2 regions of the Mesorhizobium sp. M1E.F.Ca.ET.041.01.1.1 genome follow, and region 2 is predicted to be linked to the other one. Evidence: riboswitches for the same ligand, from Rfam matches in the RefSeq annotation. Region 2 holds a riboswitch; the other holds the start of a gene.
What was found. A riboswitch is a leader RNA that binds a small molecule or an ion and turns the genes downstream of it on or off. The one in region 2 is predicted to bind thiamine pyrophosphate.
Positions count from the first base shown of each region.

Region 1 (3,412 bases), on a different contig from region 2:
CCGTGTCCTGAAGAGGTAGCCTGCACTTGAGAATAGCCACGGTGGTACCTTATTTTCGGCTGTGAAGCACACGAGACCCGCGACGTGAGACCCAGTTGCTCAATACCCAGTTGCTGGGTGAGCGTGCATGACTGCCAACGGAAGGTCTTGCACGCACCCTCGCGATCTTGAGCAATGGTCGCCATGACTTTCTTCTTGCAGGCTTTTGAGTGGCCCAGCCTGCAATCACCAGACCCCACCGACTCTAAAGAGCGTGGCAGACGGGATAGTCGAGGTTGCCCGGCACAATTACGCTCAAGGCTTGCGCCGCCCAGAGGACACGCTGAAAAGGCAGCATGGGCGCGCAAGCACGCCATTCACGAGAGGTTCGACATGAAGACTATGCAAGAAAAAGACATTCCGGCATTCGTGCAAGCAGTTGTGGAGGCCGGCTGCAACATTTGCGCGATTGGCAACTTGGGATATGTCTTTGGCGATGCTGATTTGACGCCGGCGCAACGGAGGTCCGTCGAGCCACAGCTGCGCAGGATTGCTGAGATCTACGGCGAACGCGATCATCTCATGGACGAGATAGCTGTATATCTGCGGTCGATCGGACGCCATGTCGAGGTTGAGCCGAAGACAGGTGTTTCCTGATGGCCGCGATCGATCGCGTTCCGTAGTCGCCATTTCTATTGGGTAACGAGCAGCCGTCTTCCAACCTCTGAAACAAAAAAGAGGTGACCCCCAAAGGCCGCTCTCGAGACCGCAAGTCTGAGCCGCTAACGCATTGCGATAACCAGGCTGTCCGAACTGGGCGTCGATGCCTTCCTCGACCAGGTCGCGGTAGGCGGCGATCTCATCTACCGCATGCATAGCCAAGCCAGAGAAGTTTTCGGCAGCGGAATTCTCGGTCGCTTCCCCTTTTATGACTAGAGGGTGCGGCCGATCCGGCCGCGACGATCTCGCAGGGATTGCCATATACGGCAACACGAACACCGGCGGATCAATACTCGGATAATGGCGGCCGGCTATGTAGCGATCGATCGCGCACCAACATATCAATGCAATAGCTTAGTTGCTTTCAAAGGCGGGTCTCTACGAACTGCAAGCAAGCTAAACGATTGCGTCAACTCTTCCTCGCAGAGCGAAAACTCCGCGCCCACGCGATTTCTCTGCTGGAACAGCGGCACATCCTCAGCGCCAGGACACGGCCGCCGCCGTCGGGTTTTACGAAGCCGGTGATTGCATAAGTTGCCCGCAAGATATCATTGGTATCGGGAACGCCGCCGATGCCGCATCCTGAATAGAGCGGCCGCTTGCACCTGCCAGCCCGACGACCAGATCATATCTGCAACTCCATCTACCTGGACGTGGTGCAAATCACCTCGCTGAAGCCGCAAATCGTCGCCTTCGACCAGGATAACCACATCCGTGACCGCCTGAGCTACTCGGTCGATCTCGACGCACATGGCCGATACAGTTTTTCCATCCTTCACGAAGCGAATGAGACTTTGGCCATTCCAGCCCTGGTCTACGGGGCGTGACTTGTCCCCGATGCATGCGCGAGCTCTCCGCTCGGCCGGCCGCCGGACGTCGCCACCGGCCGAAGGCGCCCGAAGGCGCCCGAAGGCGCTTGACAAAGCAGCACCGGCCCATTCAACTTGAGGCATTCACCAGGGGAGTCCCGGTAAGGGGCTGAGATACTGCTGGCTTTCGCGGCGCAGTGACCCGTTGAACCTGATCCAGTTCATACTGGCGTAGGGACGGTGCAAGCGCTTTGCGGGAGTTTACGCCCGAGGTCCTGCTGCAGCAGGTCTACAGAAGCGTCTTTTCATCCTTCCGGCACAGAACTGGGTCTCCAATGCATGAGCAAAGGAGCCTCACGATGAATGCCCTCACCCCCGCCGTGTCGACGGGACCACTGCCCGCCTCGCGGAAAATCCACAAGCCCGGCGTCCTCTACCCGCAGATCAGGGTGCCGATGCGCGAGATTTCCGTCCATCCGACGGCCGGCGAACCGCCCGTCACCGTCTACGATCCGTCCGGCCCCTACACCGATCCATCAGTCCAAACCAGCATCGAAAAAGGCCTTGCCCGGCTTCGCCACGAATGGGTCACGGCGCGTTGCGATGTCGAAGCCTATGACGGCCGCCACGTCCGGCCGGAAGACAATGGATTCGCCACCGGCGAGCGCCTGACACCGGAATTTCCGATACGCAATCGGCCGCTCAAGGCCAAGCAGGGCAAGGCGGTGACCCAACTTGCCTATGCGCGCGCCGGCATCATCACGCCAGAAATGGAGTTCGTAGCCATCCGCGAGAATCTCGGCCGCGAGGTGATGCGCGGCAAGCTGCAACGCGACGGCGAAGCCTTCGGCGCGGCGATCCCAGATTTCGTCACACCCGAATTCGTGCGCGACGAGGTGGCGCGCGGACGCGCAATCATTCCCGCCAACATCAATCATCCCGAGAGCGAACCGATGATCATCGGGCGAAATTTCCTGGTGAAGATCAACGCCAACATCGGTAACTCGGCTGTCACATCGTCGATGGCCGAAGAGGTCGAAAAGATGGTGTGGGCGATCCGCTGGGGCGCCGATACGGTGATGGACCTGTCGACCGGCCGCAACATCCACAACATCCGCGACTGGATCGTGCGCAATGCACCGGTGCCGATCGGCACGGTGCCGCTCTATCAGGCGCTCGAAAAGGTCGGCGGCATCGCCGAGGACCTCAACTGGGAGGTCTATCGCGACACGCTGATCGAGCAGGCCGAGCAAGGCGTCGACTATTTCACCATCCACGCCGGCGTGCGGCTGCACTACATACCGCTGACCGTCGACCGGGTCACGGGCATCGTCTCGCGCGGCGGCTCGATCATGGCCAAATGGTGCCTGCACCATCACCGGGAGAGCTTCCTCTACGAGCATTTCGAGGAGATCTGCGACATCGCCAGAGCCTATGACGTTTCCTTCTCGCTCGGCGACGGCCTTCGTCCCGGTTCAATCGCCGATGCGAACGACGCGGCGCAATTCGCCGAACTGGAAACACTTGGAGAACTCACCAAGATTGCCTGGGCAAAGGACTGCCAGGTGATGATCGAAGGCCCGGGCCATGTCCCCATGCACAAGATCAGGCAGAACATGGACAAGCAGCTCGCAGTGTGCGGTGAGGCGCCGTTCTACACGTTGGGGCCGCTGACGACCGACATCGCGCCGGGCTATGACCACATCACCTCAGGGATAGGTGCCGCCATGATAGGCTGGTTCGGCACCGCAATGCTTTGCTACGTCACGCCGAAAGAGCATCTCGGCCTTCCCGACCGCAACGACGTCAAGATTGGGGTGATCACTTACAAGATAGCCGCCCATGCAGCCGATCTGGCGAAGGGCCATCCGGCAGCGAAAACCAGGGATGATGCCCTTTCGCGC
Region 1 covers NZ_RZSL01000009.1:28,288-31,699, reverse strand. Annotated here, with positions in the region: gene EOA38_RS41085 (hypothetical protein) at 175-636, shown strand; gene EOA38_RS02280 (hypothetical protein) at 1,299-1,526, shown strand; TPP riboswitch at 1,648-1,764, shown strand; gene thiC (phosphomethylpyrimidine synthase ThiC) at 1,868-3,412, shown strand, end outside.
Region 1: it holds a riboswitch for thiamine pyrophosphate, as region 2 does, so the genes downstream of both, thiC (phosphomethylpyrimidine synthase ThiC) here and thiC (phosphomethylpyrimidine synthase ThiC) in region 2, are expected to answer to the same signal.

Region 2 (3,412 bases):
CACCCCGCGCGGCCAATTCGTGGGCGACGGTCAGGCCTGCCACACCGGCGCCTTTGACAAGGACGCGGCGCATGGCTCAGTGTGTCTCCCGATCTTTCTGCGCCAGAGCCTGATTTTCCGCCCCTGGCGGTTCGACTGGCATATAGAGATCGCCGCCTGCGCGATATTTCTCCGCCATCGCCGCCATCCCCTCCTTCTGCGCTTCCGCGCGAATGTCGTGGGAGATGCGCATGGAGCAGAATTTCGGCCCGCACATCGAGCAGAAATGCGCCACCTTGTGCGCTTCCTTGGGCAGGGTCTCGTCGTGGAACGAGCGCGCCGTCTCGGGATCGAGCGACAGGTTGAACTGGTCTTCCCAGCGGAACTCGAACCTTGCCCGCGAAAGCGCGTCGTCACGGATCTTCGCCGCTGGGTGTCCCTTGGCGAGATCCGCTGCGTGCGCCGCGATCTTGTAGGTGATCACGCCGGTCTTGACGTCGTTGCGATCCGGCAGGCCGAGATGTTCCTTCGGCGTCACGTAGCAGAGCATGGCCGTGCCGAACCAGCCGATCATGGCGGCGCCGATGCCGGACGTGATGTGGTCGTAGCCCGGCGCGATGTCCGTGGTCAGCGGTCCCAGCGTGTAGAACGGCGCCTCGCCGCAGACGGCGAGTTGCTTGTCCATGTTCTGCTTGATCTTGTGCATGGGAACATGGCCGGGGCCTTCGATCATCACCTGGCAATCTTTCGCCCAGGCGATCTTCGTCAATTCGCCAAGCGTCTCCAGCTCGGCGAATTGCGCTTTGTCATTGGCATCGGCGATCGAGCCGGGACGAAGGCCGTCGCCGAGCGAGAAGGAGACGTCATAGGCTCTGGCTATGTCGCAGATTTCCTCGAAATGCTCATAGAGGAAGCTTTCGCGGTGATGGTGCAGGCACCATTTCGCCATGATCGAGCCGCCGCGAGAGACGATGCCGGTAACCCGCCCGACCGTCAGCGGGATGTAGTGCAGCCGCACACCGGCATGGATGGTGAAGTAGTCGACGCCTTGCTCGGCCTGCTCGATCAGCGTGTCGCGATAGACCTCCCAGCTCAGGTCCTCGGCGATGCCGCCCACCTTCTCCAGCGCCTGGTAGAGCGGCACCGTGCCGATCGGCACCGGCGCGTTGCGCACGATCCATTCGCGAATGTTGTGGATGTTGCGGCCGGTCGACAGGTCCATCACCGTGTCGGCGCCCCAGCGGATCGCCCAGACCATCTTTTCGACCTCTTCGGCCATCGAAGAGGTGACGGCGGAATTGCCGATATTGGCGTTGATCTTCACCAGGAAATTGCGGCCGATGATCATCGGCTCGCTTTCGGGATGGTTGATGTTGGCGGGAATGATCGCGCGGCCGCGCGCCACCTCGTCGCGTACGAATTCCGGTGTGACGAAATCCGGTATCGACGCACCGAACGCTTCCCCATCCTGTTGCAGCTTGCCCCGCAGCATCTCGCGGCCAAGATTCTCGCGGATGGCCACGAATTCCATCTCGGGCGTGACGATCCCGGCGCGCGCATAGGCGAGCTGCGTTACCGCCTTGCCGGCCCTTGCCCTCAGCGGACGGTTGCGGACGGGAAATTCCGGCGTCAGGCGCTCTCCTGTCGCAAATCCGTTGTCCTCCGGCCTGACATGACGGCCGTCATAGGACTCGACATCGCCGCGTGCCACGATCCAGTCCTGCCGAAGCCTGGCAAGACCCTTTTCGATGTCCGTTTCAATCGCGGGGTCGGTATAGGGGCCGGACGGATCGTAGACCGTCACCGGCGGCTCGCCGGCGGTCGGGTGAACGGCGATCTCGCGCATCGGCACCCTGATCTGCGGATGGAGGGCGCCGGACTTGTGGATCTTCCGCGACGCCGGCAGCGGTCCGGTCGATACGGTCGGGGTCAAGGCATTCATTTGAGGCTCCTTTGCTCGTTGCATTGGAGACCCAGTTCTGTGCCGGAAGGATGAAAAGCCGCCTTGGTCCACCTGTGCGAACAGGTCTTCGGGCATGAACTCCCGCAAAGCGCTTGCACCGTCCCTACGCCAGTATGAACTGGATCAGGTTCAACGGGTCACTGCGCCGCAAAAGCCAGCAGTATCTCAGCCCCTTGCCGGGACTCCCCTGGTGAATGGCCTAGGTTGAACGGGCCGGCGTCATCTTGTCAAGCGTTCGACGGCAATCGCCGCTCATTCCATCGTGCGCGGAGCACGCGCACAAGCGCGTAAAATGCACTCACGGCTTGTCTCCAGGAACGACTTGCAGCGCCGCGCGACCGCCCCGACTGGCCGATGCCCACAGAGCCATCAGCGGCGCGGCCAGCAGCAGGAAAGGCGGCAGGAGATTGGGGAAATAGATGCGTGTATCGTGGATCGGGAAGACCGCGAACTTGGCGAGCACGCCAAGCACGAGCGCCGCAAGCAGGATGCCGGCGCGCCGGTCGAGCCGGAAGCCGGCGCGGTCGAGCCCATACCATCCGGCTAAAGCCAGCACCGAGACGCCGACCCAGTTGTTGACGGTGATGGCGCGCACCACCGAGGCGGCAAAGGCCTTGAGGTAGGCCGCCGCCGAGAACGGCGGTTCGAAACCGTCCATATTGTAGTGCTGCTCGATGCTGGAGAACCACAGATGCGGCCACCAGCCGGGATGCTGGGCCCAATGCGAGATGGCGAAATAGGCGATGAAAGATGCAGCGAAACCAGCCAGCGCGCCCCACGCCTTGTGGCGAAATGCGACAAGCAGCACGGCGAAGATGGCGAGGAAGACAATGTTGTCCGGCCGCGCCATGAAGGCGAGGAAAAGCAGGATCGCCGTCGCCGCCTCGCGCTTGCGCACATAGGCGAACAGCCCGCCGAGGAACAGCGCCGAGCAGAGAAGGTCAGGCGTCGAAGCCCGCGCGGCGTCGCCGAAATCGGACATGATCAGGACGGCGCCGACGACGGGCGCCAGCGCCAGCGCGCCTTCCGCGCGCAGCCAGGTGAGCGTGATCGCGCCGAACAACAGCACCGAGAATACCTGCACTAGCCGCATCGCCTCGACGGGCGACACGACATGGCTGAGCCCGGACAGGATCTCGGCGTAGAGGAACTTGATCCGGTACATGCCGAGCAGCGAATGGAAGTCGGCGGCGTTCTCTGTCATGTGGCTGCGGAAGCCGCCGCCATCATCGGTCAGCGTCTTGTAGTCGCCAGCCGACACGCCGGCTTTCACCGTGCTGTAGGCATAGTCGTGCAGCGCCTGCGGATCGGGATAGGCGCCTTCCTCGGCGATCGCCAGATAAGGCAGCATGTCCCAATTGGCGTCGGGCAGGAACCAGGCCGTCACGGCCGTCAACAGGATGTAGAGCGAGAAGGTCGCCGCGCCGATCGGCGCGGCCCATCTTGCGTAGGCTCCCTCGCCCCAGGCAA
Region 2 covers NZ_RZSL01000134.1:987-4,398, forward strand. Annotated here, with positions in the region: gene thiO (glycine oxidase ThiO) at 1-73, opposite strand, end outside; gene thiC (phosphomethylpyrimidine synthase ThiC) at 77-1,921, opposite strand; TPP riboswitch at 2,025-2,141, opposite strand; gene EOA38_RS13810 (hypothetical protein) at 2,241-3,412, opposite strand, start outside.